3 regions of the Veillonella magna genome follow, and region 2 is predicted to be linked to each of the others. Evidence: riboswitches for the same ligand, from Rfam matches in the RefSeq annotation. Region 2 holds a riboswitch; each other region holds the start of a gene.
What was found. A riboswitch is a leader RNA that binds a small molecule or an ion and turns the genes downstream of it on or off. The one in region 2 is predicted to bind S-adenosylmethionine.
Positions count from the first base shown of each region.

Region 1 (11,192 bases), on a different contig from region 2:
GCTATTGGCTCGTCGTATCGCATTGCATTCACGGCGCGTAACGGGCATTGAAATTCATCCGGGGGCAACCATCGGTCGCGGTTTGTTCATTGATCATGGCATGGGTGTAGTCATCGGTGAAACGGCTATCGTCGGAGATGATGTGACATTATTTCACGGTGTTACCTTAGGCGGCATGAGCAGCAAGAAAGTAAAGCGTCACCCAACGGTGGGCAATGATGTACTTATTGGAGCGGGCACCAAGGTACTCGGTGATATTACTGTTGGCGATCATAGTCGTATCGGTTGTAATTTAGTCATAAAACGTGATGTGCCGGCGAATGTGGTGATTTATGAAACGGAACCGGAAAATGTAGTGAGTCGCCGTCATAAGCCGACGATTCATCTCGTTGATGGCAACGGTCACAGCGATCAGAATCAGAGAGAGGGTCACAGCGAAACAGGCCGTCATGTGCCGCGTCATCGCATTGCTTTTACGCCAAAGAATATGACAAAGGAAATGGCTTGGTATATTTAGGTTGTATTTTAGAATTTGTGGATACAGTTGCGATATGGACGAGGCTATCTTGTAAGTAGTACATTGAATGTTAGTAGGCCGATTATTTTATAGGAATGAATGTGACGACAAATTCGGAGGACAGCAGGTGATGTACATAGAAGATAAGTAAGGCATAAGGCTAGTATGTCTACAAATTCGTCGGTAGGTAATCAATCTAAAGAGTATATTCAAAATGCTATTTTACCGTATACCAGTCAGCATATTACTGCGGATAATTATAAAACATTGTAAATCAATGCGGCGCGTTCTCTAAAAAATAGTATATCCGGCAAAAATTCATAAAGGTACATTACTGGTACAGCGGTAAGATAAAAAAGGGACTGTAATGGAATGAGCGAAAAACTCATTTCGTTACAGTCCTCTTTTTAACGATAACGCATCGGATCCGGATAGAGAATAGAAGCAAGTAAAGTCTTTGTATATGTTTCGCGAGGGGCCGCAAAAATTTGCTCGGTGTCATTATCTTCAATAATGCGACCATCCTTCATTACCAATATGCGTTGGCAAAGATAACGTACCAATGCCAAATCGTGAGCGATGAAAAGAATAGCAAAGCCCTCCTGTTTTTGTAATTCGGTGAGAAGATTAATGATTTGTGCTTGCACGGACATGTCTAAGGCAGCGACGGCTTCATCGGCGATGATGAGGCGTGGCTGTACAGCTAACGCCCGGGCAATAGCTACACGTTGACGCTGTCCGCCGGAGAGTTCGGACGGGTAGGCAGTGCCGTAATGAGGATCGAGTTGAACCATCGAGAGTAGTTCATCAACTCGTAAGCGCCGTTCCTTTGTCGTTAGATTAGCATGCGTCAGACGTAATGCTTCATCAATACTTTCAGTAACGGTTCTTTGCGGATGCAAGGCACCGTCCGAATCTTGGAAAATAAGTTGGATATCGCAAGGATGAAGGTCATGATGTAATTGAGAAGGCGAAGTGATTATGGGGCGACCATCAAAGAATATGGTCCCACAGTCAGACCGATATCGTCCCATGATAAGACGGGCTAATGTTGATTTGCCGCAACCCGATTCACCGACGAGACCGACAATTTCGCCGGCATGAAGTGTAAAGGATACATCGGTTACAGCGGGAATTGTCATAGTGTGGGCAGTGATAAATGTTTTACTTAGTCCGGTTACTTTGAGAAGCGGTTTGGCGATTGGGTTATTGAGGGAAGAATTGTTATTTTTTTCTGCAAGGGGAGCAGCATCGGTAGTGGAAATAGTAGCGTGTGTATCGGAACGTATTTGTTTTTTGGAGGCCGGTGTCGTTTCGGCAAGTTTTTCTCCGGCGCAGATAATAGGGGGTGTTACCTTTGGAGCACGAGAATCTAAGAGCCATGTTGCGGCGCGATGTGTAGGAGATATAACGAACAGCGGCGGCCGTTCATGGTAATCGATAGCCATTGCGTAGGGATTGCGCGGAGCAAACGGATCGCCCACAGTACGCTGTGTGAGGAGTGGCGGATGGCCAGTAATAGAGTGGAGCGGATGACCTTTGTCGGCCTTCGCCGGGACAGAGCGCAGTAAGCCCCAGGTGTATGGGTGACGCGGATGACGGAGAATATCCTCGGCCGTGCCGATTTCGACGATGCGACCACCGTACATAACGGCAATGCGATCGGCCATGTAGGCGGCTACGCCTAAATCATGAGTAATTACAATTAAGGAGAGTCCTAGGTCGTGTCGTAATTTTTTTAGTACATCCAAGACTTGAATTTGTACGGTAACATCCAGCGCTGTGGTAGGTTCGTCGGCCAGTAAAATATCCGGCTTCATAGCTAACGCAATGGCTAGCGCACAACGTTGGCGTTGACCACCGGATAATTCATGAGGCATCATGTGCAGCCAATTTTTTTCGCTAGGTAACCCAACGGATTCTAAAAGGTGAAGCGCTTCTATAGTCAGAGTTTCTTTCGTCGAGGTTGTTTGGTCGTGATGGGATGGGCTATTAGGTTTTTTGGCGGAGAAGGAGGGATGTAAACCTTCGCGCCGGTTTTTAGTGTCTCCTTGGCACAAGGCTTCAAACAGCTGCGCACCGATTGTCATGGACGGATTTAAAATTGTCAGCGGATGCTGGAACATCATGGAAATACGGTGACCGCGCAGCTGTTGTAGCTCTTTTTCTGACGCGGCGGTAATATCGATTGTTGTTGACTGCGGTTGACGCGGATGAAGCACAATGCGTCCGCCGGTGATATGACCGCGCTCCGGTAACAATCCCATGGCGGCCTTACACAGTACGGATTTGCCACAGCCCGATTCGCCGAGCAATACCAAAATTTCGCCTTGCTTTAATGTAAGCGATACATCGTCCAAGGCATAAATTGTACCGTTTTGATGAGTAAATTCCACAGATATATTTTCAATGGTCAATGCCGGCGGTGTATGATCTGTGGATTGTGCGTGCGAGTTTGGCAGAGTCGTTTTATTTTTTGCAGACAAGCTGTCTATAATTTTATTTTTGGTAGGCTGTGTCATTGTTGTATATCCCAGGTTTCAATGTTCCACATGACTCCGGTAGCGTGATGACCGAGGACGCGCTCTGTAGAGGGGCCGGTTATTTTTTTTGCTGCTACGTAATTACCGTCCAAATAGGCAATCATAATATAGGCCGGATGAGCGGCAAAGGCTTGCTGAAATTCGTCATATGCCAGCTTGCGCTGCGCCGGATCGTAGGTAGCACGCGCTTTGGCTAACGCAGCATCAACGGCGGCATTGCTGTAATGCGTGTAGTTGCCGCTACCATTTGTATAAAATAAATCGTAAGTTCCGTTGTCCGGATCAAAGGGAGCGGCCTGTCCGATCATGATAGCTTGGTTATGTTTCCAATCAAATTTGGATACGATGTGAACGCGCATGTCGATGCCTTCTTCCTTCAGCTGCGAAGCGATGACCTTTGCCATATCTACCCGCTCCGTTTCATATTCGCGCACGTCTACGGAAAAAGCGAGTTTTTCCCCGTTCTTTTCGTAAATACCGTCAGTACCGCGATGCCATCCGGCTTGTGCCAAAGCATCTTTTACGTAGGTCGGATTATAGTCACGGTGGGGTACCGTCGGATCATTATAGGTAGCATTTTGTTGCAACGGGCTATAAGCCACACTTCCTTGATTGTTAAGAACACTGGCGATGATAGCTTTTTTATCGATAGCATAGCCTAGGATGGAAACCAATTCGGGATGCTTTTTCCAAAAGGCGTTGTCAAAATTAGGGGCAATGCCGCGATAATCAGCGGTTTTAAAATCGTAAACGGTAAATTTGTCATTCCCACGGAAGGCTTCTGTATTGTGTGCATTCAACCAAGCAATATCGACGCCGCCGGATTTGACCTGTGTGGCCTTAGCGTTTTCATCAAGAATAATTTTGAAAATAATTTTGTCGATATGGGGCACTTGATCGTAATACGTTTCGTTTTTGGAAACGACGATGGACTGCCCCTTATCCCAGCTGACAAATTTATAACGGCCCGTGCCGATTGGATGACGGTTGAAATCATCGGTCATAATGTCCTTACCTTCCAATAGATGTTTAGGTAAAAGTCCGATCGTCAAATAATTAAGCATTGCCGCATTGGGCTGGGACAATACGATTTGTACAGTATTGTCATCAACGACGATGACGTCTTTAATTTCTTTGTAGTTGTCGCGAATGGAAGCTTCTAACTTTGTATTCTTTGTTAGCTGATCCAATGTGAATTTTACATCGGCAGCAGTAAACGGTGTGCCGTCATGCCAAGTAACACCTTTGCGTAAATGAAACGTATAGGTCTGTGTTGCTTCATCAAATTGGTAATCGGTGGCCAAATCGGGAACCGGTTCACCGTGGCCGTTATATTTCATCAAGCCGGAAAAAATAATATCCGGCAGTTCATCATGTGTATTTAAAATCGGGTTGATAGTGGTGTAATCCGTGCTGGCAAACGTAAGCGTTTTACTGTTGGTGTCGGTTCCCGCTTGCGAACCGCATCCGACCATGAGTGCCAAGCAGGCTACCGTTGTCAGTGTTAAGGCAAGACGACGCAGATGCTGAGAAAGTTGCATGAAGACCTCCTTATAAATTACTGCAACCGCGATTCAATTGGCGGCGGATATAGTAGCCGAGACGAGTAATCGAGAGCAGTGTAATAACTAAAAATATACCGGGAATCAGAATGACCCACCACGCATTGGTAAGCAATGCGCGATTGGCCAAAGAGAGCATGGTTCCCCAAGAAATAACATCTACGGACAGGCCTAATCCTAAAAAGCTGAGTGTCGATTCTATCAGTATGGCAGATCCTATCGAGGATACGACCATAAACATAATGGGGGACCAAATACTGGGCCATAGATGGCAGCGCAGAATATATAACGGGCCGGCGCCCATAAAGCGGGCGGCCCATACATAATCGCTGTTTTTAATATGACATACTTCGCTGCGGACGATGCGGGCCAGGTTCATCCAAGTGGTGCCGCCGATGATAAGTGCTATAGATATCGGGCTCGGTGAAGGGATAAAGGCTAAGCATAAAATCATGAGAAGTAATGAAGGAATACTGCTAAGAATTTCCGCCGTGCGCATTAGCACCGTGTCAACTATGCGTGAAGCGAGGCCGCTCAATGCACCGTATAATACGCCAAGGCCGGTAGATACCAGCATACTCAGTACACCGATGCCAAGCGATAACCGGCCGCCGTACCAAATGCTGGAATATATATCACGGCCCAGTGCATCGGTACCGAAATAAAATGTTTGATTAGGTGCTTCGCTGAGATGATGCAAATAAAAATGAGCCGGATCGTGATTGGCAATCAACGGCGCAGCCAAACATCCGATAATGATGAATAATAACCAAAGCACAGCAGGCCAAGGAAAACGGCGGCGCTTTTGAAAGAATTGTCTGTGCAATAGTTCTGACTGCCATGATGTTGCAGTCGGTGGTATGGCAGATAACTCAGCAGATGATGCGGTTTGTGATTCCTTGCATTGTGGCATAGCAGAGTCGGTTGCCAAAGGACGGACGAAGCGAAATTCGTCATCATTCGATAGCGTAGGTCGGCTCATTTATATCACCTGCCCTTCATCGTGCTGCAGGCGTGAATCTAATTGTTCGTTAATGGCCTGGGCCGCTAAACCGGAAGCGATAACAAAACAGCCGGTAAGCATAACGATGAGCATGAGCAAATTATAATCGTGATACTTTGCGCTTTCAATGGCCAGCATGCCCAGTCCGGGATAAGAAAAAACGGCTTCCACCACATATGTACCGCCGACGATATGATTAGCGGATACGGCCATGACACTGATAATGGTGGGCAGTACATTGCGTAAACAATGACGGATAAGAATTGTACGGCGGCTAAGTCCTTTAGCCTTGGCTAACAATACGTAATCGGCGCGGGTTTCGTCTAACAATTTATTGCGAATGATATAGGCATAGTACCATACATGCGTGATGACCATTACGGATAAAGGAAGTATTAAATGATTGGCGCGGCTTAATAGGTTTTCGCTTTCACCGGGAGCATAGGCACCACTGCCGGGAAGCCAACCCAAATTAACATTGAACAGTAAAAGAAATAGGAGCCCTAACCAGAAGGAAGGAATATAATTCGCAATAGTACCGACAGTGCTAAGCAACCTATCAGGCCAGCGATCTTCGTATAATGCACAAATAAGCGCGAGAATAATGGCAATCACAAATACAGTAAGATACGAAGCGATCCCTAACAGTAGTGTGTTACCGGCCATGTCGACCATTACATGCATGGCGGGTTCGCGATATTTATAAGATATACCGAAATCACCGTGGAGCCCATGAGTTACCCACTGGATATATTGAATATACAGTGGTTTATCAAGACCTAATCGAAGGCGTGCTGCCGATTGCTCTTCAGTACTCATGCGATCGATGCGTTCACCGTAAAATGCTTGCAACGGATCGCCCGGAGCTAAGCGTGCCACGGTAAATACCGTAATAGATAAGACGAACATGGCACAGAAAAAAACAATAATCGTGTGCCATAAACGAGAAAACCGATGTGCCACGGGCAGCGCCTCCTTTCCATAGTATACTCAGCCGTATTATAGCACACTTATATATAAATCACTAATAATGTAACTGTTTCGGAGACAGCGTCATATGTGTATACAATGCGGTGAAATAATAAAAGAAAAACCTCTCGTCTCTATGAAATATAAGAGTGAGAGGTGGGGGTACCGGTTAGTGACTGGAGATATGTTCGGGGCGGATGAATTTGTAAAAGACAAATAATCCTAAGCTTTGACTAATAAGCATTGTCGCTGCCATCGGAACGGCACTGCTGTCACCGGCTATACCTACCAGCGGTGCGGATAGACCGGCGCATACGGTACCAAAAAAAGATAATAAAGCAGTGACGCTGCCGGCGAATGCGCTTTCCCGTTGCAGAACTGCAGCAAAGGTAACGGTGCCAAAAGCAGCAATAGGGCTAACGACGCAAAATAAAGTGGCCGCTGTTACCCAAAGAGGCGCTTGCAAAATTACGGCCAAGGAAAAGGCGACTAAGCTCAGCTCTGTCCACCACAAGGTAAAGCGCATCATTTGGTATTCCGTGAAACGATGTACCAAACGAGTAACGAGAGCACTGCCTAGCACGATACCTACGGAATTAAAAAAGAAAAAATAGCTGTACTCTTGCGGCGTTGTTCCGTAAATTCTTTGAAAGAGAAAAGCGGATCCGGATAAATAGCCAAAGAAGGCCATAAAGACAAAGGCTTGCAGCAAGCAATGACCAAGGACATATTTCTTTTTCAGCAGCGTAGTAAAGGCAGCAAAATTTCTGCTAAAGCCGCCTTTGATGCGGCGTGCAGGGGGAAGACTTTCCTTAATGCATAAGCTGCCGATGAGCATGACAACACCCAGTACGGCGAGGACAGCAAAAATCATACGCCATGAATAAAAGCGCACAATTTGTCCGCCGATAAGCGGTGCAATCACCGGGGCAAAACCGTTAACAAACATGAGGACAGCCAATAATTTAGTTAGAGCAGGCCCTTTGGCCAAATCCGTACTGATGGAGCGAGGACTGATCATGCCAGCTGCACCGGCAAGGCCTTGTACAAATCGAAGTGCAATTAATTCCCAGACGGATGTGACGTACATGCAGCCGATACTGGCTAACGTAAAAATCAATAGTCCTCCGCACAGGGGGCGCTTGCGACCGAGACCGTCACTTAAAGGACCGATAATGAGTGTGCCCAAGGCGGAGCCAATCATAAAGCCGCCGATGGTTAACTGCGTCAGTGAAGGGCTGGCGTGAAAGTCCGTGGCCACTTTAGGTAAATCGGGCAAATACATATCCATGGAAAAAGGAACCATGGCGGACAGCATCCCTAAAAATAAGGTAAATATAATGCTTATGGATACAGCAGGTGTCATCGGTGGTTCATCAATGGGGACATTCATGTGTGTGCGCTCCTTCATACTTACATCTCCTTTGAAAAATATATAAATCGCGCCATGTGTTATGGCGCGATGGTATGAAAAAATAAAAAACGCTATACCGCAAGCAGCACAGCGTTCTTTGTGGCGGAGGATTAGGGATTCGAACCCTAGCGACGGTAACCCGCCCTAACGATTTAGCAAACCGTCCTCTTCAGCCTCTTGAGTAATCCTCCATATATGTTACTCGTAAATTCTAGCATTAATAAGAAAAGTTGTCAAGAGTGCGGTCTGGAGTAAAAGTGAAGGTAGTTTTATGCTGCTATAAAACTGTTGAAAAATTATTGAGAAATTGAGAGAAGGTAATGATGAGAATTTGTAGTTGACAATCTGATTTATATCGTGATAATATAATCCCATCAAATTTAATAGGAAATCATCAAGAGCAGCTGAGGGACTGGCCCGGTGACGTTGCGGCAACCCTCCTTGAGAAAGGTGCCAAATCCAGCGATAGTATCGGTAATGATTATGTCGAAAGATGATTGGTAGCTAATGAGTAGATAGCCCTTGTCTTTCGAGACGAGGGCTTTTTTGTTGACTGCCTGCAAAATGGTATGTAGTGAATCAGCGACTACTCATTGCTAAAGTTGGAAATAACTTGATGATGTATATTGAGTGAGAAGAGAGAATGCTCGGCCGGAGGTGAGAGACCGGCCAAGTGCAAGGAACGTCTGAGGGCATATGTATTGAGAAATAAGAGGAGGATTATAGTATGAAATTTTCTTGGCAATGGTTTAAAAAGAGTGCGCTTTTAGGAGCTGCCGTACTGGTTTTGGGTGGTGCATTGGCCGGTTGTGGCAGCGATTCATCGGCAGTAAAAAATGAAATTACCGTGGGAATTACACCGGGCTCCACGGAACAAATTATGGAATATGTAGTGGAAAAGGCTAAGAAGGAAGGGCTTACAGTTCATGTAAAAACATTTTCCGATTATATTACACCGGACCAAGCGGTGGCTACCGGCGATATTGATGTAAATCTGTATCAGCACAAACCGTTTATGGATGCATTTAATGCGAAGAACGGTACGAGCTTGGTTAGCATCGGAACGACCTACTTGGCGCCGTTGGCGGTGTATTCCCATAAATACAAATCATTAAACGAAATTCCCGACGGAGGAACGATTGCGATTCCCAATGATCCGACAAATGGTAGCCGTGCCCTGATCCTATTGGAAAAGCAAGGGCTCATTACATTGGATCCGAAGAAAGATCCGTTAAAAGCCGTACCTCAGGATATTGTAGAAAATCCGAAGCATATTCAAATTATCGAACTGGAAGCGGCACAATTACCGCGTTCGTTGGAAGATACGGATGCATCGGTTATCAATGCAGGCTTTGCTATTTCTGCCGGACTTAACAGCAAGCGCGACGGTATTGCCGTGGAAGGCGATACCAGTCCGTATGTGAATATTGTGGCAACGCGGGCAAAAGATAAAGATAATCCGACGTACAAAAAATTCGTTTCTATTTTCCAAAGTGACGATGTACGCGATTTTATCAATAAAGAATTTGAAGGTGTAATTATTCCTGTGTGGTAATATCGTTGGTCAATGAAATTAATTTAATGTTTTGTAACATAGTTGGTACTTTGTAGCATATTGATACGATGTTGCAAAATATCTTAGAGAGCCTAGGGTAAATTTATTTTTGGCATATGAGGATAATTTTAAAAGGATACATTTTCTGCAGCGTGTAAGGGCAAGCATGTTGCGGGAAATGTATTCTTTTTTATTTCAATGATTACCGATGATTTGAAGAAATTTGATATACTTTTGCGTTGACGTATGGACAAATATCCACATATAATAGAACATAGCATTGTAGTAGGAAAAGAATTGGAGGGGAACTATGGCGCGATTAACAAAGGAAGAAGTAAAAGAACGTGTATGCCGTGCGATTGAAGATGCAGCTCCGGAACTTAAGAAAATAGCGGCATCTATCATGGCAGAACCGGAGTTAGGCTATAAAGAGGATAAGACATCGTCCAAAGTGCAACGAGCTTTCGATGCAATGGGATTGACATATACGACGGGACATGGCCGTACCGGTTTAAAGGCGCGCCTTAGTGGCGGCGCTTCCGGTTATACGGTAGCCATGATTGGCGAATTGGATGCTATCGTGTGTCCGAAACATCCGGCGGCAGATCCATTGACGGGGGCAGCCCATTGCTGTGGTCATAACATTCAGATTGCGAACATGTTAGCGGTAGGGAAAGGTCTTATGGCTGACGGCGTAATGGAATCGCTGAAAGGTGACGTGGTTCTTTTTGCGGTACCTGCCGAAGAATATGTAGAAATTGATTACCGGAGTAAACTTCGTGAAGAAGGGACGATTAAATATTTGGGCGGTAAACAACAGTTGATATATGAAGGTGCTTTCGATGATATTGATATGGCGATGCAAATGCATGTAGCAACGGCAGAAACTCCGCAAGGAGAAATGAATCTCGGCACCACATCCAATGGGTTTATTGGCAAACTTATCGAGTATAAAGGAAAAGCGGCCCATGCGGCAGCAGCACCGCATGAAGGAATCAATGCATTGCAGGCAGCCATGATGGGGGTTATGGGAGTGAATGCTATACGCGATACATTTAAAGAAAGTGATTATATTCGCTTTCATCCCATTATCAACAGTGGTGGCGATTTGGTGAATGTGGTGCCGGATAAGGTAACGATGGAAAGTTATGTGCGCGGTGCTAATGTGGAAGCAATGATTGATGCGAACAAGCGAATTAATCGAGCCTTGAAAGCCGGCGGAGATGCGGTTGGTGCTATATGTGATATTCAGGATTTGCCGGGATATTTACCAATGCGGAATGATGCAGTGATGAATGATCTGTTGGAAGCTAACTCTAAAATGCTTTTCCCGGAAGACAATGTACGATATGGTGAACATATGGCGGGGAGCACCGATATGGGAGATGTGTCGCATATTATGCCGGTGATCCATCCCTGGGTTGGTTGCATTGACGGCGTATTGCACGGCGCCGATTATGTGGTATCTGTCGAAGAGGTAGCCTATATAAAAACGGCACAGGCATTAGCTATGACTATCGTAGATTTACTATATGATGATGCAGCCGGTGCAGAGAGAGTGATGGCGGAGTTCACGCCGGCGTTGACAAAAGAAGAATACCTGGCATTGATGGATAGTATTGACAGTAA
Region 1 is NZ_CAUGKU010000020.1:486-11,677, reverse strand. It holds gene epsC (serine O-acetyltransferase EpsC) at 1-517, shown strand, start outside; gene Q5873_RS09270 (dipeptide ABC transporter ATP-binding protein) at 925-3,039, opposite strand; gene Q5873_RS09265 (ABC transporter substrate-binding protein) at 3,036-4,601, opposite strand; gene Q5873_RS09260 (ABC transporter permease) at 4,612-5,604, opposite strand; gene Q5873_RS09255 (ABC transporter permease) at 5,605-6,588, opposite strand; gene Q5873_RS09250 (multidrug effflux MFS transporter) at 6,764-8,005, opposite strand; tRNA gene Q5873_RS09245 (tRNA-Ser) at 8,109-8,199, opposite strand; SAM riboswitch class I at 8,397-8,508, shown strand; gene Q5873_RS09240 (MetQ/NlpA family ABC transporter substrate-binding protein) at 8,736-9,563, shown strand; gene Q5873_RS09235 (amidohydrolase) at 9,874-11,192, shown strand, end outside.
Region 1: linked by a shared signal. The riboswitch ahead of Q5873_RS09240 (MetQ/NlpA family ABC transporter substrate-binding protein) and the one ahead of Q5873_RS00870 (YeiH family protein) in region 2 are both predicted to bind S-adenosylmethionine.

Region 2 (11,192 bases):
CAACCGAGTCCCCGGTATGTACACCTACCGGATCTATATTTTCCATGTTACATACGATGATACAGTTATCCGCACTGTCGCGCATAACTTCGTATTCGATTTCCTTCCAACCGGCTACGGAGCGTTCTACCAAGATTTGGTGAATCGGGCTCAGTTTAATGCCGCGTAAGGCAATCATGTACATTTCTTCTTCGTTCTGCGCAATACCGCCGCCGGTGCCGCCCAATGTATAGGCCGGACGGATAATAATCGGATAGCCGATGCGGTTCGCAAAGGCCACTGCTTCTTCCACATCGCTGAAGATATCACTTTCCGGTACCGGTTGATTAATACGCTTCATGGCTTCCTTAAAGAGTTCGCGGTCTTCCGCCTGTTTAATGGCCGCCAGCGTCGTTCCCAACAAGCGTACATTATATTTTTCCAAAACGCCGGCTTCGGACAATTCCACCGCCATGTTAAGACCAACCTGGCCTCCCAGAGTCGCCAAAAGACCGTACGGGCGTTCCTTACGAATGACTTCGGTAACAAATTCCAAACTAATCGGTTCGATATATACGCGTTCCGCAATATCGCTGTCCGTCATGATTGTCGCCGGATTCGAGTTAACCAATACGACTTCATAACCTTCTTCACGTAAGGAGCGACATGCCTGTGTACCGGCATAGTCAAATTCTGCGGCCTGGCCGATAATAATCGGGCCGGAGCCGATAACGAGTACTTTTTTTGCTTCTCTAGTCACTGTTAACCCTTTCTCATTAATTCCTTAAACTGTTCGAATAGATACAGGTTATCCGTCGGTCCGGGAGATGCTTCCGGATGATACTGCACCGACATAATCGGCATCGTATTGTGACGCATACCTTCTACGCTGCCATCGTTCACACTGCGATGCGTAATGGTCACATCGGCGCCGTTAAGGCTTTCTTCCGATACGGCATAGCCATGATTCTGAGAGGTAATATAAATGCGTCCCGTCTCTAAATCCTTTACCGGATGGTTCGATCCGCGATGACCAAAGCGCATTTTATACGTATCGCCGCCATAAGCCAGCGCCAATACCTGATGCCCCATGCAAATCCCAAAAATCGGCTTCTTGCCCATTAACTTTTTTACTTCTTCCACGGCATAGTCAAGAGACTTCGGATCCCCCGGTCCATTAGACAGGAAAATCCCGTCCGGATTAGCGGCCAGAACGGTTTCGGCTTTGGTTGCTGCCGGATAAATCGTCAAGCGACAACCGCAGCGTTCCAAGGATTGCAATATATTTTCTTTTACACCAAAATCGTACACAGCTACATGAAAGTCTGCATTGTCAGCGCCGCGACGACCTTCCCAGGTCGTTGTCACCCGCGCCACCTGATCCGTAGGCAGCTCCTGTGCCAATAGTGCTTCAATACGCGCTTCGTCCGTGTCTGCCGGGCAAATTACGCCTTTCATTACGCCATGGTTACGGATACGGCGCGTAATCGCGCGCGTATCCACATTATATAAACAAGGTACTCCGTAAGCGCGGAGAAACTCTTCAAAACGTCCTTCGTTTTGCCAGTTACTGGGGAAGGTACACAACTCCCCTACAATCATCCCGCGACAGTACGGCTTCGGTGCCTGTACAATATCCCGGAATACACCGTAATTCCCGATAAGAGGATAGGTCAACGTAATAATCTGGTCTGCATAGGACGGATCCGTTACGATTTCCTGATACCCGGTCATGCCTGTATTAAATACTACTTCCCCCAATATAGGAGCGCCGCCTAAAAGCTCCCCTTCAAATACAGCGCCATCTTGTAAAACTAATTTGCCTTTCACCGGGTAACAACTCCCTCCTTCATAACAACATCTCCGTCAACTACGGTCAACTTAGCACGACCGGTTAACGTCATCCCGTCAAACGGGCTTGTTTTTCCTTTCGTATAGAATCGGTTGCGATCAACCGTCCATGCTTCATCGGTACTGAACACCGTAATGTCCGCTGCCTTACCTACTTCCAGTACGCCACCTTCTACACCGAGCAGCTGTGCCGGACGCGTACTCATGAGAGATACGATTTCATCCAGGGTCAAAATTCCCGTTTTATATGTGTGGGTAAGCACTGCTGCCAACGAGGTTTCGAGACCGCTGAAGCCATTCGGTGCACAGCAGAATTCCTGATCTTTTTCTTCTTCCGCATGCGGTGCGTGGTCCGTAATAATCGCGTCGATAGTGCCGTCCTTCACACCGGCTAGCAATGCCTGACGATGTTCTTCGGAACGAATCGGCGGTGCCATTTTAAACGCCGGATTGTATTCGCGCAAGTATTCATCGGTAAAGGCCAAGTGCTGTGCCGTTACTTCGCAGGTTACCTTGATGCCCTTTGCCTTAGCTCTGCGAATTTGATCCACCGTATCCTTCGAGCTTACATGGGCAATGTGAATGTGACCGCCCGTCATTTCGGCGAGGAGAAGGTCACGGGCTACGGCCATATCTTCCGCTACCGCCGGACGTCCTTTCACGCCCATTTCATAGGCTACAAAACCTTCGTGCATGTGCCCTTCACAGGTCAATGTCACTTCTTCGGCATGGTCGATAACCGGCTTGTTAAACATGCTGGAGTATTCCAAAGCGCGGCGCATAAAAGCAGCGCTTTCTACATAATGTCCGTCATCGGAGAAGCCTACTACACCGGCTTCGGCCATATCGCCCATTTCCGCCAACTCTTTACCTTTAAGGCCTTTACTTACAGCCCCCATAAATTCAACCTTAACTACGCCCGTCAATTCCGCCTGTTTGCGAAGACCGCGTACCAAAGCCGCATTGTCTACAACCGGTGTGGTATTTGCCATCGTTGCTACGCGAGTGAAGCCACCGGCAGCGGCTGCCTGTGTACCGCTGTAAAAATCTTCCTTCGCTTCTTGTCCCGGTTCGCGCAAATGCGTATGCATATCAATGAGTCCCGGTGCTACTACCAACCCGGTAGCATCATATACGTCAGCACCGTCAGCGCTTAAATTCTGACCGATAGCGGCAATCTTGCCGTCCTTCACCAATACGTCGGCTACTTCATGTTGTTTCTTGGCCGGATTTACTACCGTACCACCTTTAATCAGCAAGTTCACTGCCGTCACCTCCGATAATCGTCAAGTACAATACTGCCATGCGAATCGCAACGCCGTTGCGAACCTGTTCCTGAATCACCGATTCATCGCCGTAGGCTACATCCGGTGCAATTTCAAGACCGCGGTTCATCGGTCCCGGATGCATAACCATTACATCGTCTTTTGCATATTTCAATACATCGCGGTTGATGCCGAAGATGCGTGCATATTCACGATTTGTCGGATATAACGCCGAGTTAATTCGTTCCAACTGAATGCGAAGTACATTGACTACGTCCGCACCTTCAAGGGCTTCCTTCAAATCATAATGTACCGTCACACCCATCTTGGCCATTTCCGGATATACCAGCGTGCGCGGACCTACGAGGTGTACATCGGCACCCATGGTCTTGAGTCCGTAAATATTCGACCGTGCTACACGACTGTGCATGATGTCACCGGCAATAACTACTTTAAGTCCTTCTAGCGATTCTTTCTTTTCTAATATGGAGTACATATCAAGCAGTGCCTGCGTCGGATGTTCATGCGCTCCGTCACCGGCATTGATGATAATCGGGTCCACGCATTTCGTGGCATACAGCGGCGCCCCTTCCGCACTGTGTCGCATAACGATAGCATCGGTGCCCATGTACGACATCGTAAGCAATGTATCGCGGAAGCTTTCCCCTTTTACCATGGAGCTGCCGCTCTTGGAGATGTTGATTACATCGGCCCCCAAGTACTTGCCGGCCAACTCGAAAGAACTACGCGTTCTCGTACTCGGTTCCATGAATAAATTAATAATCGACTTGCCTTTTAACAATGGATGCTTCTTATTGTCCGACAGCACGATTTTCTTCATCTTCTTCGCCACGCGTAAGATTAATTCAATCTCTTCCTTAGTGGCATGCTGCAGACCTAACAAATGCTTGCCCTTCAAACTTACCTGTCCCATTTCTGTCCTCCTTGATGAGTTTCATGGCCCTGTAGCAAAAAAGACCCCTTGCTTTGAGGCAAGAGGTCTTATAGTAGACGTAAAGGTGCATCCATATATACGGATAGCCTAACTATTGTTCCCTTACTAGCCTCACAGGACTAACTTAAAAGGTATTTCTCATGAAACGAACGGTCTCTCGTACCGCCCCTGTTGTTTCTTGTTATATTGTACTCTCTGCGAGGGAGTGTGTCAATATTATTCTCATCCCTACCATTAGTCATCGCCTCTTGCTCGGTGATAGGTAAAGGTGAGACGCAGTGCCTTTTTCCTTGTCACTATTGTTAACCCGCCTCGTCACTGGTAATGAACCACCTCCTACCACGTGGTTTCCAGCTCTTCATCATCTTCTTGCCCACAGACCAACCTACTGCATCGTAGTACGCCATGAACGCTTCCAGATTAATGTGGTAGGCCATGAGCGCTTCCGGATCAATGTGGTAGCCCGTCTCCCAGCAATACGCCTGCACCATCTCCAGCGTTGGCGGAACAAACGGTAACTCTTGGTCATCAATGTTAGACTTCGATGCAGACTTCGGTACAGACTTCGATGCAGACTTCGATGTAGATTTGGATGTTTCTTTCGGTGTAATCGTAGCATTGGATTGTAATTCAATCGTAGACACAGATTTCGATTGCAATGTTACATTCGACATGTCCTCTTCTGCATTTTTTAATGTATTGTCTTGGGGCTCTACAAGGATAGCTTCGCTACCTTTCTTTGTACTTTCTTTAGAGATGTTTAGTCTAGTTTCGTTTAGTTTAAGTATGCGTTCGGGTAGGCGTTCGGGTAGGCGTTCGGCTAGGCGTTCGGGTAGACGTTCAGGTAAAAGTTCGCCTAAGCAATCTTTTTTATCTCCGTTTTTCGGAATACTTTGCCCCTCATTTTGCGAAATACTTTGATCTTCGCTATCACTCATGTCCATAGCAATCGCAGTACTATTGCCTGATAAAAAGCTGGTAACAATCCCTTCCTCTTTCATAGAAATCATTTCATAGACTGTCGCCTTCTTGCCCGGACGTACACAGTATCGAATGCGTCCCGCTTTCTGTAAAGCAAGCCTTGCTCGCTTCACTGATAACTCGCTCAATCGCGTACTTGTCATCAGCATCGACATGGGAACGGAAAATTGTTTTTTCCAAGAACATGTATTGTTATAATGCATCAACACATACCAGAGTAATTGCGCCGATGAAGGTACCTCCGGATGCAATGTAATCCAAACATTAAATGCGTTCATTTCTTCGATGTAATTCATGAGTCGTACCTCCCTAAAACCTATCGGGGAAAGTTACCCCCTCACTTATAACAGGCAAAAACGACCCCTTTTTTAAACATAATTCCCCATACTTTTTTATCATGCTGTCATTTTAATTTTGCATCAAATCTAACAAGCCAGCATACATCTGCATCGAACGCTTCTTTTATCCAAAAATAAAAATTACAAAAAATCTATTTGTACCTCTTCAAGCGATGGATATATACAAGCAAAGTGAATATATACTATCGAACATTTACTCCCATCACCGGCATCAAAACAACTAGAAAGATGTAGCAAAGCCGCGACAAAATATCATAAAAATAAAAAATGGCCTGAAGATCTAAAACATCTCCGAACCACTTCTTATATCCATATAAGACAAAGGAGCTGTAATGAAATATGAGTAAAAACTCAATTTCATTACAGCCCCTTTATCATATTTGTATTCGCTATGGTGCGCCTAGCAGGATTCGAACCTGCGCACCCGGTTCCGGAGACCGGTGCTCTATCCCCTGAGCTATAGGCGCATATCTACCATAGAAGTATACCAAGGAAATAGGTACCCTGTCAAATAAAGGCCATTCATGACCTTTCCCTCTTTTTCTTATCTTACTTGACCACAGGTTCTTAACACTACTTTCATTCTATGCTACACTCAAACTATATTAAGAAGTTAGTAGCTGTTATAAAAAATTGCCAATGATTTATTTGAAAGGGAGAGTATTATGAAATCTATACGCCTATGTTCTACGATTCTCGGAGCTACACTGCTCTTTAGTACATTTTCTGCATCTACTGTCGCTTCCAGCACTACCAGCAATACTATTTCATTAACTACAGAAACCACATCTGCTACAGAGAGTCAAACCACTAATTATACGTACGAAGAAGCCATACATACATTTCATATGATTCCGGCAACACCACTTCCGCCCGTTTCCGAGAGTATACCCGAAGTCAATGAAATCATAGGCAGTGTCATAGATCACAACAATCCTAATGTGTTGTTATTAGACTCCTATGAATCATCCCAGCCCGACAGTTTATCTGCCAATGATATTGTCGCACAATTTAGACTACTTGATAAATCTCTGGTTTCTTCGTTCACCATTAAAAACCAAAAGCCTAACCTTATATATTGTGCCACATTATCTGTAACAGCTATACAATATAAAAATGGTGAAAGATTTCTATCTCCTTCACCATTTTTCTTCCGTTATATTTCCAATAAAGATTATTTTGAATATCTAACGCACGATGATATTGTCACTGCAAGCCCGACAGATCCCATCGCCCTGAACCAAATGACCTGGAGAAAAGCGCCGGTAGGCACTCGCATCGATCAAGCTTTGCGCCTTCTTTTTTCGTTGCGCAAAGATTCCCAACCAAGCCAACCACAGAATTAGTTTTCCTTTACAAAAATCCCCATCGCCGTTGGTATTCTACATTCAATGAAAACTCCGTATCCGTGAACCCTTGTTGTCGTAAACGATCTTTCACATCTTCTCCTTCACCATCATAGATAACAGCATGCCAAGAGCTTTCCGCATCAGCTATAACAAACCGATGTTGCTTGGCAAAGTGACGCAGGCGTTCCCGCACAACCGAAGAAGCGGTAGCTGCCGGTGTTAATGTAATTTTTATAGCAATCAATGAAGTCATATGCGCACCTCCTCATAGTAACCAATACATTCATAGTTCACACGTACGCAGTATCGCAATATATTACAGCTGTAGCCAAAAATTCTGAAAAACTTGTGTCGATAACAGATAGCCTAACGGTACATTGATGGCCACACCGATAGCAAATGCAAACAAGGGTTTATATCCTATCTTCGTTAAGTCGCGAAGACGTGTAGTAAGGCCAATGCTTAAGAACGTTAAAACAAAGAACCAGCCACGTAATTCCTTGAGCGCTGCCAATACGGTTTTACTGTAAGCTGTCCCCGTACTGCTATCAAGTCCGGTTAGTACCAATGAGGTAACAATGGATGCCACAAAAAAGCCAATAATAAATTTGGGAAAGCGTCGCCAAATTTCTTTTTTGTCGATGTGTTCACTGTCTTTTACTTGCTTACGTTCCCACAATGTTACGGAAAGAATGGCCACCAAGAAGGCCCATACGCCGACAAACATATCGCGGCCCACCACCTTCATCAAGGTAAATGCCCGCACCGCAGCTTCATGACCGATTGTCTCAGCCGCTGCAAAGCCGGCAGCATCAGCAAATTCCGACGTACCGATCCAAGCACCGGCTACACCGGGATGAAGCCCCAATGCTTTTGCTGCTGCCGGAAGAGCAAAGATCATAACGACGGCCCATACAATAACTAAGGAAATTGCTACCGATACATGTTCCTGTCGGGCGCGGCATGCACCGCCGATAGCAATGGAGCCGGATACGCCGCATATAGATCCGCCGGCACCAAGGCACGCTGCAAACCGTTTATCCAAGCCAAACAGCTTCGTTGCTGCTAAATAAATACTTCCAAAGGTAACAACCGAAACAATAAGTGCTTGTCCCATAGCGGCCGGACCGGCTTGCAATATAATTGTAAAGGGCAAGGTCGCACCCATGAGTACAATGCCGGTTTTTACATAATACTCGGTGCGCAGTGCATCGCTGAGCCATGCCGGTAATCGCACCAGATTACTGAGAATAAGTCCGACCACAAGTGCTAATAAAGGTCCTTCCAGTTGTGCGGCCTTTATCCAAGTATGAGATGCCAATACCGTAACGACGACCGCCAGTACATATAATGCCGTAAAGCTGCCGATAAAACGCCGGCTGCCAAAGCCAAGATAGTACGCCCCCACCGTAATTACGGCAGCCAATACTATATATAACCGCAGAATGGATGCCCAACCATTTTGTATAATTTGCCCCAGCTGTTCCCAGCTTTGCCATGGCGTTACCTTAAAACGAATCCAGGACGTTATATCTCCCAGTCCGCCGTAAAACAAAAGTGTTAATAGGGCAATGAACCCCAAGCCAATAACAATGGCCCAACTGTCTTCCTTTTTGTGCCAACGATATTTTCTTTCCATATGCAAACCTCTCTTTTTTCTCAATACTACCTTTATGCGGAGTACTACGCGATGACCGGTACGGTCTTTTGGCGGTCCCTCCCCCAAGGGACCATCCCATGTATTACGGTACATTTTTGCTAAGAATATACATAAAGAAAACACCCGCCTTCCTCAGACGGGTGTCTCTCACCTCACTCATCTTTCAGAAAACTCTGCCGGATGTAGCACCGCTTCAATGAATATACTCATCGCCGGTTGCTGTAGCTTCTACGGGCCGTTCCCTCCACTACTCTTGATGAAATCCTATGCAATTTTAATTCCTATAATACATGTAAGAATTCTTGTGCTCTATCTTACACCGAGTCATTACGATTGTCAACTTCTTTTTTCATTTCTTTCCGACATACACGCTAGGCTGACCATCCACATCGGCGCAGCTTGTACGACACTGTTCGGTATTGCTGCAAATCCAACGTTTACGCGTTCCTTCTCCGGCAGCCACAAAATATCCTGTCTTACACCGCGGACATACATAGCCCTTCGCCTTGGCATCGACCAGCTGTGCATCATTCGGTTGCCAATCAAATGTGGTGTTCGCTCCTCCCGTACCGTCATTGTCGCGAGGCATTCCGTCATCACCGACACCTGCCGTATACCGACATTTTGGAAAATCACTGCACCCAAAGAAGGTGCCGAACTTACCTTGTCGCCGTACTAAATGACCTGTACCGCAGCGTGGACAGGGGATATCCGAATGGGGCTGTTCCTCACGATGACTGCCCTGTCTGTCAGTAGTCATCGTATTTCTTTCAATCGTGCGGGTGGTAGTTTCCATGGGCACCCCATAGCCGCCGGGCATAGTCGATCCTGCTACATTGATTCCCTCATTTGCTTTGTTGATAAGCCTCGTTAAAAATTGCACTTGATCGCGCAAAAACGCATCTAATGTCCCCTTGCCATCACTCATATCTGCCAAACGTTCTTCCCATATCGCGGTTTCATCGGGGTACAACATTTCATCCGGTAATGCATCTACCAACATATAGCCCAGCTCTGTCGGCTGCAATACTTTTTTCTTGCCGCTTTCCCGCATGAACTTACGGCTGATAAGCTCACCGATAATAGTGGCCCTCGTTGCTTCCGTACCAATGCCGGATACCGCTTTAAGCTGCTTTTTCAGTTCGTCGTTGCGCACATATTTGTGAATTTCCTTCATCGCTTGTAGCAAAGTGGACGATGTAAAACGTGTAGGCGGTTTCGTCTGTTTCTTATCGATAGCCGTGTTCTCTACCGTTACCGTATCGCCTTTTTTCACACGCGGCAGTTCATGACTTTCACCGTGACCTTCATGAGTATCATCGTCATCACTACGACCGTCACCGGTATCTTGATCGCCGGCAGTCTCTTTTTCTCCCGACTTGGCGGTCTTCTTTGTCGTACGCTGAAAGAGTGCCTTCCATCCCATGTCGAGCACCACATGACCGGACGCCACAAATTCTTCGCCCACTTGCGTAACAGTTATTTTAGTTTGCTCGTATATGTGATCACCGTAGAACTGCGCAATATACGAACGGGCAATGAGGAAATAAATGTTTCGTTCCATCGCCGTCAAACTATCCTTATTTGCTTTTACCGTTGTCGGAATAATCGCATGATGGGCGGTAATTTTTTTATCATTCCATGCCCGCGTCTTAATGGATGGATTGGCTCCCTGCACCCATGCACTGAGCATAGCATCACCGTAAGCGGCCAAATGATGTAAAATAGCCGTGCGGTCTCCATACTGATTTTCCGGTAAATAATCACAATCCGAACGAGGATAGGTAGTGAGTTTCTTTTCGTATAGCTTTTGCGCCGTGTCGAGTACCTGCTGCGGATCATAGCCGTATGCTTTACCGGCTGCCACCTGCAAGGCCGATAACGACAAAGGCAGACGAGGGGCTTCCTTCTTTTTGCTGCGACTGCAGCTACTGATAACACCTGTCGTATCCGCTGCCACCCGTTTGGCTAGTTCCAACGCCACCTCTTGTTTGATGACATGACCATCCGCATCAATGCCGACCTGTTCATCCTTCGGTTTCCAAGTAGCCCAGAACGATCCCTTCGGATGCGCATACAGTACCTTTAACAGGTAATAATCTACAGGCTTAAAATTCTCCAGCTCCCGTTCACGCCGTACAACTAAGGCCAACGTCGGCGTCTTTACACGACCTATGGGAAAGGTTACCTTATTCCCCTTACGTCGCTGCGCCAAAGTATACGCTCTGGATAAATTCATACCGATAAGCCAGTCTGCCCGCGACCGCGCCAAGGCGGATTGCTTCAAATTGAAAAAGTCCTTGTTATCTCGTAAATCACTTAATGCCGCACGCACCGACTTTTCATCCAAGGCATTGAGTAAGATGCGCTGCACCGGCTTCGTATTACCGGTGTATTCTAAAATTTCGTCAATCAATAGTTGCCCTTCCCTGTCCGGGTCACCGGCGTTGACAATGACATCGGCCTTTTTCATCAGCCCCGTAATTATCCGAAACTGTTTGGCACTGCTTTTAGTAACCAAAAGCTTCCACGCCGTCGGCACGATTGGCAAATCTTCGGCACGCCACCGTTGATACCGTTCATCATAATCCCCCGGCTCAGCTTGTTCCAACACATGACCGAAGGCCCACGTCACCACATCATTGCCGTGATCGATAAAGCCGTCGCCACGCTTTGGCGTTCCCCCTAAATATTTACTGATTTCTCTCCCTACACTCGGTTTTTCCGCTATAAACAGTCGCATGACCTCTCCTTTTACCTATATATTTATCTTTTATATTCTACACCATATGT
Region 2 is NZ_CAUGKU010000001.1:190,526-201,717, forward strand. It holds gene carB (carbamoyl-phosphate synthase large subunit) at 1-739, opposite strand, end outside; gene carA (glutamine-hydrolyzing carbamoyl-phosphate synthase small subunit) at 742-1,809, opposite strand; gene Q5873_RS00840 (dihydroorotase) at 1,806-3,095, opposite strand; gene Q5873_RS00845 (aspartate carbamoyltransferase catalytic subunit) at 3,079-4,029, opposite strand; gene Q5873_RS00850 (hypothetical protein) at 4,353-5,327, opposite strand; tRNA gene Q5873_RS00855 (tRNA-Arg) at 5,783-5,857, opposite strand; gene Q5873_RS00860 (hypothetical protein) at 6,056-6,736, shown strand; gene Q5873_RS00865 (hypothetical protein) at 6,744-6,992, opposite strand; gene Q5873_RS00870 (YeiH family protein) at 7,056-8,378, opposite strand; SAM riboswitch class I at 8,553-8,662, opposite strand; gene Q5873_RS00875 (DNA topoisomerase 3) at 8,749-11,142, opposite strand.

Region 3 (11,192 bases), on a different contig from region 2:
GGCCGTCTTGTATTGAAGAGAAGACGTGCAAAGGGCAGAAAGAAATTGTCCGCATAACATAATAGCTTTTAGGCAGGAGAAAAAACTTGGCACTGCTGCCAAGTTTTTCTATTCTCAGGTATAGGGTGAGATGATGAACGGTTTAGATAAAGCACGGCGAATCAGAAAAAACAATGAGTATCGCCTCGTGTATAAACACGGTAAATATGAGGTAGGTAAGCTTTGCGTGGTGTATCGTATGCCCGTAGCTAAGCAGCCTACGCGCATCGGCTTTGTCACCGGTAAAAAGGTGGGCTGCGCAGTAGAGCGCAACCGGGCGCGGCGTCTGATGAAAGAGGTATATCGTCTGCATCAGCATGAACTGCGTGAGGGATATGCCATCGTCATCGTCGGTAGGGCCTATTTGGCTAAGGCCACCTATGCGGAGGCGGAACAGGAGATTATGAATCTGTTTAGAAAGTTAAAGCTGTTAAAGAATTGAGTCGTCTAATTATGTTTCTTAATCCTTTGTAACTATCATATTTTGATGGATAGTTTATACATGATATAGGAAGATTCTGTAGATGAAACGGTGTTGACTTTCAAAGGAGAGTGACCGGTATGAAGTACCTAAGCTATATGTTGAATACGATGCTTATCGGATTGGTGCTGGTATATCGCTACTGTATATCTCCGCTAAAGCCCAGAAGCTGCCGCTTTTACCCTACATGTTCGGCGTATACCCTAGAGGCATTACGCAAATACGGCCCCTTTAAAGGTAGCTATCTCGGGATTAGACGCATTTTGCGTTGTCACCCTTTTAACAAGGGTGGCTACGATCCCGTGCCATAGCACAGATGTGGAAATACCGAACTGTTTGTATGGATGAAATCTAGACCATAACCAAGTATGAACAGGCAAGGAGCCGTGGGTACGCCAGGTTACGAAAATAGGAGAAGACGATTGGAAATTTTTCAGGTGTTAGTTGATTTTATGCGGACGTTGCTCGGGTATTGCTATAACCTGACGCAGATGGTAGGTTTCCCTAGCTACGGGATTGCCATCATTATTTTGACGATAGCTATTAAAGCTATTTTGGCGCCGCTTACAGTAAAGCAGATCAAGTCCATGAAGGGCATGCAGGTATTGCAGCCTAAGATGAAGGAAATTCAGAACAAATATAAGAATGACCCGAAGCGGGCACAGATGGAAATTGCCAATTTGTATAAGACAATGGGCATTAATCCGCTGTCCGGTTGCTTGCCGCTTTTAGTGCAGATGCCGTTCTTGATTGCTATTTTCTATGCGTTGCAGGGATATCCGTATGATCCGACGTATGAAAGCTTTTTGTGGCTTCCGAGCCTCGGCGAAACGGACCCGCTTTACATTTTGCCTGTGTTGAGTGCGCTTTCTACCTATGTGATGAGTAAGCAAACGTCCACGTCGGATGTGGGTGGTCAGCAGAAAATTATGCTTATTTTCATGCCGCTGTTTATCGGCTACATCAGCTTGAACTTCCCTAGCGGCCTTGTTATTTACTGGGTAGTATCTAATATATTCCAGCTCATTCAGCAATTCTTTATCTTCAGAAACGATGGTGCTAAGGAGGCGTAAGCATGGATCATATCGAGGTATCGGCTAAGACGTTGGAAGAAGCCATTGCTAAGGGCGAGGCGCAGCTTACTGCTGAAGGCAGACGCATTACGGAGACAAAGGTTATCGAACAGCCGTCGTCGGGATTTTTAGGTATCGGTCGGCGGCCGGCGATTGTTCGCCTATATTTTGAAGATATCGAAATGCCTACGGTAGCATCGGTACTCACCGAAACGACAAAGGCTAAGGCCGATGAAATTGTTGTGGAGGAAACCGTTGCTGTAGCGGATACGTCCGACACGGTAGCAGAAGAGGCGGATGTGAATGAATCCGTCGATGAAACGCCGGTGGCTACGGAAGAAACGAGCCCATCGGAAGAGGTAACGGCAAAGCCGGAAAAACCGGGCCTTACCAAAGAAGACCAGATGGCTATTGCCGACAAGGGTAAGCAGTTCTTGACGGATATGTTTGCCAAGATGGGTCTGGCGGTGGCTATTGAAAAAATGACTACCGAAGGACGAATCACATTCCAAATTCACGGGGATGATTTGGGAATTTTGATCGGCAAGCATGGGCAGACATTGGATGCCATTCAGTATTTAACCAATTTGGTGGCGAACAAAGATGTGAAGGGACGTTGCCATATCGTGGTGGACGTAGAGCATTATCGTTCGCGCCGTGAAGATACGCTGGTACAGCTGGCGCGCCGTTTGGGCGATAAGGTAAAACGGAGTCGTCAAAAGATTTCGTTGGAGCCGATGAATGCGTTCGAGCGTAAAATTATTCATTTAACTTTACAAAACGAAACTCATATTGTGACGGACAGTGAAGGTGAAGAACCGTATCGTCACGTGGTTATCGCCTACAAGCGCTAAGCGCGGCGATCATAGCAGCGATTATAATGACTGTACAACGGAACCCGAGCTCGTCTCGGGTTCTCTTTGCGTTTTTAGATATAATGTGTCCGTCGGTACTGCAGCGATGGCTACGGTGCTGTATGGATGGAATCCGCCCATGAGCGGATAGAGAGGTGTATTATGTTTACGGAGGATACGATTGCCGCTATTGCAACGGCACCGGGTGTAGGCGGCGTAGGCATTATTCGCGTTAGTGGCGCGAAGGCGTTTCCATTGGTGGATACTCTGTTTGCCGGTAAATCAGCGGTGCCGCTTACGGAGCGACCGAATCGTAGTATTCAGTATGGCCGTATCGTGGATCCGAAGACGGGACGCACTGTGGATGAAGTGTTGTTACTCCTTATGAAGGGACCACACTCGTATACGGCGGAGGATGTTATCGAAATTCAATGTCACGGCGGTCCGGTGGTAGTGCGTGAGCTGTTGCGGTTGGTGCTAAGTAGCGGAGCACGATTGGCGGAGCCCGGAGAATTTACGAAACGGGCTTTTTTGAACGGGCGCATTGACTTGACGCAGGCAGAGGCGGTTATCGATATTATCGAGGCCAATGGCGAAGCAGCGTTAGGTGTAGCGGTTGAGCAATTAGACGGCACACTGGCTACATGGATTCGCCGTTTACGGGAGGAGCTGCTTACTATGGTGGCCCGCTTGGAAGTGACCATAGATTATCCAGAAGAGGATATCGAAGAGGTAACAACGGCAGAGGTGGCCGCTTCGTTAACGCCGATTATGGCGGATATGCAGCACCTTTTAGCTACGGCTAAATCCGGACGCATGGTGCGGGAAGGAATTACAACGGCGATCGTAGGACGACCGAATGCGGGTAAATCAAGCTTGATGAATGCGTTGCTTCGAGAGAATCGGGCTATCGTAACGGATATTCCCGGCACCACTCGCGATACCATCGAAGAAGGTATGACAATCGAAGGGATTTCTCTGCGGCTTATTGATACGGCAGGGATTCGCGATACGGAAGACATCGTGGAAAAGTTAGGCGTAGAGCGAGCGAAAGAATATGTATCGGCGGCGGATATTGTTGTTTGTGTCATCGATGGCTCCACTGCGCTTAGCGAAGAAGAAAAAGATATTTTGGAAACATTGAAAGGCCGTACAGCGGTGGTGTTTATTAATAAAGCCGACATAGCTACGGCAATAACGGCGGAGGATATTGCGCCGTATGGTCCTTTTGCAGCGGTGGCCGCTATCAGCGCCGCTAATGGTGAAGGATTGGATGTGCTGGGTCATGTAGTTAAAGATCTGGTATACGGTGGCGAGGTCCAAGGGAATCGCGGTGCTATGCTCAGCAACATTCGTCATATTAATTTAATGGAAACAGCGCTAGCGTTATTAACGCAAGCGAAGGAGAATTTGGAAGCGGGTCTATCGGTGGATTTTATTGTCACTGATATGCGCAGTGCCTGGGAAACTTTGGGCGATATTACCGGAGACAGCTTGCGTGAGTCCATGGTGGATGAGCTGTTTTCACGCTTCTGTTTAGGCAAATAGGAGAGAGTATGTATAACGTAGACAATTATGAAGTGATTGTTATCGGCGGTGGTCATGCAGGTTGTGAAGCAGCGTTGGCCACGGCGCGTATGGGACATCGTACGTTGATGGCGACACTGAATTTAGATAATATTGCACTTATGCCGTGTAACCCTGCCGTAGGGGGACCGGGCAAAAGTCATCTGGTATATGAATTGGATGCGCTGGGCGGGCAAATGGCGATTAATGCCGATGCAACAGCGATACAGATGCGCATGCTCAATACCGGTAAGGGACCGGCGGTGCATGCGTTGCGCGCACAGTCTGATAAGGGTGCGTATCAGCGCTTGATGAAGCACACCTTGGAGAATACAGAGAATTTAAATATTAAACAAATTATGGTAAACGAGCTTCTCGTTGAAGACGGTAAGGTAACGGGCATCGTCAGCGAATTGGGCGAAGTATATACGGCAAAGGCGGTTATTTTATGTACCGGTACGTATTTGAAGGGCAAAATTATTACCGGCGATTTATCGTATACCGGCGGACCGAACGGTCAGCGTACGGCGGAAGTATTGTCTGATTCGTTGCGCAAGCACGGCTTAGAATTAATGCGTTTCAAGACGGGAACACCGGCGCGCGTAGATAAGCGAACCTTATCTATGGAGCATATGACGGAACAGCCCGGCGATAGCATGCATCGCTCTTTTTCGTTTATGTCCGAGTGGGTGGATCGCAACGAACAGGTATGTTGGTTGACCTATACAAATGCGAAGACCCATGAAATTATTCGCAACAATTTATTCCGCGCTCCTATGTATACCGGTGCTATCGAAGGAACGGGGCCACGGTATTGCCCGTCTATCGAAGACAAGGTAGTCCGTTTCAGTGATAAATCACGGCACCAATTATTTGTGGAGCCGGAAGGCAATGAAACCAATGAAATGTATGTGCAGGGAATGAGTACCAGCTTGCCTATTGATGTGCAGTATGATTTTTTGCGCACGATTCCGGGGCTTGAAGATGTAGAAATTATGCGCCCTGCCTATGCCATTGAATATGATTGCTTAAATCCGTTACAGTTAACGCCGGCATTGAAGGTAAAGCATATTGAAGGACTGTACTCCGCCGGTCAGGCTAACGGTACGTCCGGGTATGAAGAGGCAGCCGCGCAGGGACTTATGGCCGGTATCAATGCAGCGTTGTTCCTCGAAGGCAAGGCGCCTTTTATTTTGTCGCGGTCGGAAGCGTACATAGGCGTACTCATTGATGATCTCGTTACGAAAGGAACTCGTGAGCCGTATCGCATGATGACCAGTCGCAGTGAATACCGTCTGCTTCTTCGTCAAGATAATGCGGATATGCGTCTTACCGAAAAAGGCTATGCCATAGGTCTTGTTACAGAAGAGCGCTACCAGCGATTCTTGGCTAAGAAGGCACGTATTGAAGAAGGAACGGCACGCCTTAAAGAAACGCAGGTTAACCCGACGAAGGAAATGCAGGCTCGCCTGGAAGCGATGGGAACGGCACCGATAAAAACAGGCATGACAGCTTATGATTTAGTGAAGCGCAATGAGCTTACCTACGGAATGGTGGCCGATGCGTTTAATTTGCCTCGGTATGCGCCGGACGTAGAAGAGGAAATTGATATTTCCATTACCTACGAAGGTTACATTAAAAAACAAATGGAGCAAGTAGAAAAGGTTCGTAAGCTGGAAGAAAAAATTATTCCTGCACATTGGGACTACGAAGCGATGAAGGGAATTTCCTTGGAAGCGCGACAGAAGTTAGCACAGATTCGCCCTCATTCCATCGGCCAAGCCAGTCGTATTTCAGGTGTATCGCCGGCGGATATTTCCGTATTGCTGGTGCAGTTGGAACAATATCGAAGGGATGAAGCTAAGCAGCAGTAACCGGTGATGAAACAATAAGGCAGTCGGTGGATTAGGCGCATCTTTGACGAGGATATGAGAGGATGGCCGTGAGGCCGCAGACGGATGAGGATGGCCGAACACCGGCGACGATAATGATACGATAGAAGCAGTGAGGAGATAACTATGGACTTTACCGCTGATGTGACAGCACAAATGAAAGCTTTCGGTATTACGCTGACGGAGGAACAAGCCGTTGCCTTTACTACGTACTACGAACGCCTTGTTGAAACGAATCAATATATGAATTTAACAGCTATCACCGAACCGCATGAGGTGGCGGTAAAGCACATGGTGGATTCCCTATCCTGCTACGATAAGGTGGTATTTATACCGGAAAGTAAGGTGCTGGATCTGGGAACCGGTGCCGGCTTTCCGGGTATTCCGTTAGCGATTTACGATTCCCGGTTACACATTACCTTGTTTGATTCTCTTCGGAAGAGGCTCCGCTTTTTGGAGGATGTAGCAGTGGAATTGGGATTATCCAATGTGACGACGTTACATGGTCGTGCCGAAGATATGGCGCATCGTATCGAGCATCGGGATATGTATGATATAGTAACCAGTCGGGCCGTGGCACGCCTTAATGTGTTGGCTGAATGGGCGCTTCCTTATGTGCGAAACGGCGGCTATTTAATTGCTCTTAAAGGAGCGGCCTATGAAGAGGAAATTAAGGAAGCCGAACGGGCGCTGTCGGTATTGGGCGGCACTGTAGCGGAGGTGCGTCCGGTGACATTACCGACCTTGGCGGATAAGCGCGCTGTTATTTATATTAAGAAGACCGGCATGACGCCGAAAAAATATCCACGCAAGCCAAAGGAGATAAAAGAAAGACCTTTGCGGTAAGCTGTGAAAAAGGAGAAGGTATGAAAGCGGTTGTATTATCCAGTGGAGGCGTTGATTCTACGACCTGTATATCGGTTGCTATCGATAAATGGGGACGGGAAAACGTATCCACGGTATCTGTATATTATGGGCAAAAGCACGATAAGGAGCTGCGGTGTGCAAAGCGCATCGCAGCTTATTATGATGTGCCTCATTATGAATTGGATTTAGCGGCAGTGTTGCAATATTCCAATTGTTCACTGTTGCAATCGTCTACGGACGAAATTGTACATAAAAGCTATGCGCAGCAGATTGAAGAAAACGGTGAAGGCATGGTATCTACCTATGTGCCGTTTCGCAATGGGCTGATGCTCAGTGCGGTAGCCAGTTTGGCCATGAGTATTTACGAAAATGAAGACGTGGCGATTTATTTGGGCGCTCATGCCGATGATGCGGCGGGGAATGCCTACGCCGATTGTAGCGAAGCATTTATTGCGGCTATGACAAAGGCAATCTCGCTGGGTACGTATGACAAGGTGCATGTGGAAGCTCCCTTTGCATCTATGAATAAGGCACAGCTGGTAGGTGTTGGCCTAACACTTCACACGCCCTACGAATTGACGTGGAGCTGTTACGAAGGCGGCGACGAGCCTTGCGGTACGTGCGGTACGTGCATTGATAGAGCAGCGGCTTTTGTGGCTAACGGCGTAGCAGACCCGGCATTGGTAAAAAAATAAATGGCATTGTACCATACATGGTACGGCAACGAATGTTAGGTAGTTTTCATACGTGTATTGATGCGTATGCGGTTTGAATACAGAGAGGGTGGGGAATGGTATTGTAGGAGAAAGGGGTGTGGACTATGTATTATTATGTACAAGGTTTTTTATTAGGCTTAGCATCGATGGCGCCAATCGGCATGCAAAATATTTTTTTGATTAACACAGCGTTAACGCAGCGTATATATCGTATTGTACAAATAGTACTTATTGTTACCGCCTTTGATCTTTCCTTATCACTGTCGGCGTTTTTTGGTATCGGTTGGTTATTAGACGCGGTTCCGTGGGCAAAGCTGATTCTTTTATTGGGCGGAGGTGCGCTGGTCGTTGTTATGGGCGTGGCTTTACTCCGTGCGCGAGGACAATTGGAAGGCGCCGATGTAGATATTCCTTTAACAAAAGTAATCGCTATGGCGGGTCTTGTTACCTGGTGCAATCCGCAGGCTATCTTGGATACAAGTATGATGCTCGGAGCGGTGCGCGCCTCCATAGGGCCGGCGGAAGCTGATTATTTTGTAGGCGGTTTTGCTACGGCCACCATCGTATGGTTTGTAGGATTAGCCTCTATTGTGCGCAGTGTTGCATCGTATATTAACAGCACGGTATTGACCTGTGTCAATCGGTTATGCGGCACTTTTATTGTCGTGTACGGGGCCTATTTATTGTGGAAAGGAATCGAGCTGCTTTAACAGGATATGTAGTCGGTTACTACAACTATGTACTGACAAATACGTACTGAGAGTACGCCGTTAATTTATAAAGGGGCGGTGTCGCAACGTACTTTCGAGTTAGCCGTAGAATACCATCGGGTGATAGGATAGTAGTAGGTGATTGAATGTAGCATATAATGACAAAGGAGGCAACGCGCTATGCAGATACTTTTTTTAGGTGATAGCTTGACCAGAGGCTACGATGTGCCGTACGGGCAAGGTTGGGTAGAATTGCTAGAGAAAAAATTATATCCGCACACCTGTTATAATGCCGGCGTGGATGGTGCCAGCCTACAGGCGATTACACTTTTGTGGGAGCGATATCGCACGCAGTCTTCTTTTGGAGCGGTATGGGTAATGGGTGGAACCAATGACATTTTACAAGGACGAACCGCTGATGATTGTTTGCGAAAACTAAAATCATTGATTGAGATGATACAAACTGATACGAAGAAGCGGATACCGATTATTGTTGGCTTGCCCTTACCGATAGAAGGGGGACTCGATGAGGAAGAGAAAGTTATGGATGACTATGCGACTAAACTGGAAGCATATTGTCGAGAGCAAGATCTTCCGTATGTTGATTTTTATGGACCACTCAAAGAAGCACTCCGGCAAGGCAAAGGAATTTTTGCCGGTGATGTACATCCTAATGCGCGAGGCTATGCAATGATGTATGAGATAGCTCGCCCCGTCATGGAGTTTGTGTTGGCACATAATAAAAGGCATTTAGCGACTACGTAATAGAGAATACATTTGATAAGGGTGCGATGGCATTCATAAAGTTCGAAAGATGACTGATTAAATCGAAAAATTTAAATATTTTTTTGCATTTGGGTATTGAAATCCTTCGATATGGGTGTTATAATGTAACCACAACAGGGAAGTGAGAATGAGTTACAAACTTAAATCTCAACATCTTGTTACTCTTTATCCCGGAGTGATGGAGATGGCTACCTGTTAAAACCTCTAAATACCTATACCTAATCGTGAGTACAATTGTTGTACGAACACGCGGAGCCGCATCCTCCCTAAGTGCGGCTCCGTTTTTTTTGAAATAAATTTCTTGACATTCTTCATCATTCAAGGTATCCTTATTGCTAACGATATACATCGACTGTAAATTTCATATGACCTTATCAAGAGAGACCGAGGGAATTGGCCCAATGACGTCCGGCAACCGGCAAGGCACGGTGCTACATCCAACAGTCTTACTGACAGATAAGGAATCAGCCCCTATCTGTGTGGATAGGGGCTTTTATTTTGTCAACAATAGGTAGTTAAGCGTAGTGACGGTTAATGGCAATGTGTATGTGTTGGCAGAGTAACTGTGATAGGTATGATTGAAGTAAATGGTATTCGGTGTAATCGCAATAAGAATTTGGTAAAGAAGAGAGATTGGGAATAGAGGAGTAGGTATGGCAATTTTTAATGGACGCTTACCGGTGATAGAAGAAAAAGAAGTACGACGGTATGCCGGCTTACAACGAGCTGAGGATTTTCCCGAACAGTATGTGAAGGAGGCTTGTTTGGAAGTACAGCTGGAGGCAGTACCGCGCGGGATATATCGTGAGTATGCATATGATGCGGCTACCGGTACGATTCAATCGGATCCGCCGCTCGTGGTTGAAGGTAGCAGTATTCGTAAGCATTTGGCTTCGTCAGTGCGAGTCGCCGTGATGGGGGTGACCATTGGAGACGGTGTGGAGCGGCGCAGTGCAGCACTATTTAAAGAAGGTAATTATACGGTAGGTCTTTTGGTTGATGCGGCAGCAACGACTGCCGTAGAGCAGGTGGCAGATCAAATTAATGATTTGATTGTAAAAGCGGCGGCTGCCGGTGGCTATACGACAACATGGCGGTTTAGCCCCGGATATGGAAATTGGCCACTGGATGTACAACCGGCGTTAGCTGCGATTATCGGAGCGGAAGAAATAGGTCTTACCGTTACCGATACGTGCATGTTGTTTCCCCGTAAATCAGTGACAGCTATCATTGGTTATATGCCTGGCGGTGCTACATTACAAACAAAGCGAGGATGCACTTCATGTGGTCAACGGGACTGTCCGTCGCGGAAGAAACCGTAATGAAATATATTGAAATAGTGTATATGGTGCAGTATTGATGAGGACTTGATGATAGGCGCGTGCATTGTTTTGGTAACGCGGTGTAGGTATAGTGTGAATAACCGGTAATAAGAAAGTATTCACATGTGAATATAGAAAAGAGGTAAGCAATGTTTATTTTTGACGGTGCTATGGGTACCATGTTACAACAGGCAGGACTGAAAGAGGGGGCCTGTCCGGAATTAATGAGTGTGGATAGACCGGAAATTGTAGAAGCTATCCACAGTGAATATTTGGCAAGCGGCAGTGATATTGTGACGACAAATACGTTCGGTGCTTGTCGATTAAAGCTGGCCGATTATGGTTTGGCACATCGAGTTAAGGAAATTAATCATGCTGCCGTGGCAGCAGCAAAGCGGGCCATCGCTAATATAAAGCCGACGGCGCAGGTAGCCGGTTCTATGGGACCGACAGGAACGTTTATTGCTCCGTTAGGGCAAATGACATTTGATGATATTTATGAAACCTACCGTGAACAGGCGGATGCTTTAATTGAAGCCGGTGTGGATTATATTCTTATAGAAACTATTATAGATATTCAAGAAATGCGCGCCGCCTTATTAGCAGCGCGTGATGCGAGAGAGGCAGCAGGTGCTGATGACAGGGTAAAAATTATTTGCCAATTCTCCTTTAGTGAAGACGGGAGAACGATTACCGGTACTACACCGGAAGCAGCGGCCATTTTAATGGAAGCGATGGGGGCTGATGTAGTGGGGATTAATTGTTCTCTCGGACCGGAGAAATTAATTCCTTTGTTGCAGAAAATGGCAACGGTAACCAATCTGCCTCTTAGCGTACAGCCTAATGCGGGGATGCCGGTATTGGTAAATAAGAAAACTATCTTCCC
Region 3 is NZ_CAUGKU010000005.1:104,715-115,906, reverse strand. It holds gene rpmH (50S ribosomal protein L34) at 1-57, shown strand, start outside; gene rnpA (ribonuclease P protein component) at 134-481, shown strand; gene yidD (membrane protein insertion efficiency factor YidD) at 619-831, shown strand; gene Q5873_RS04375 (YidC/Oxa1 family membrane protein insertase) at 973-1,593, shown strand; gene jag (RNA-binding cell elongation regulator Jag/EloR) at 1,596-2,447, shown strand; gene mnmE (tRNA uridine-5-carboxymethylaminomethyl(34) synthesis GTPase MnmE) at 2,610-3,995, shown strand; gene mnmG (tRNA uridine-5-carboxymethylaminomethyl(34) synthesis enzyme MnmG) at 4,004-5,887, shown strand; gene rsmG (16S rRNA (guanine(527)-N(7))-methyltransferase RsmG) at 6,032-6,751, shown strand; gene queC (7-cyano-7-deazaguanine synthase QueC) at 6,772-7,467, shown strand; gene Q5873_RS04345 (LysE/ArgO family amino acid transporter) at 7,593-8,198, shown strand; gene Q5873_RS04340 (SGNH/GDSL hydrolase family protein) at 8,379-8,963, shown strand; SAM riboswitch class I at 9,353-9,447, shown strand; gene Q5873_RS04335 (methionine synthase) at 9,638-10,306, shown strand; gene Q5873_RS04330 (homocysteine S-methyltransferase family protein) at 10,456-11,192, shown strand, end outside.
Region 3: linked by a shared signal. The riboswitch ahead of Q5873_RS04335 (methionine synthase) and the one ahead of Q5873_RS00870 (YeiH family protein) in region 2 are both predicted to bind S-adenosylmethionine.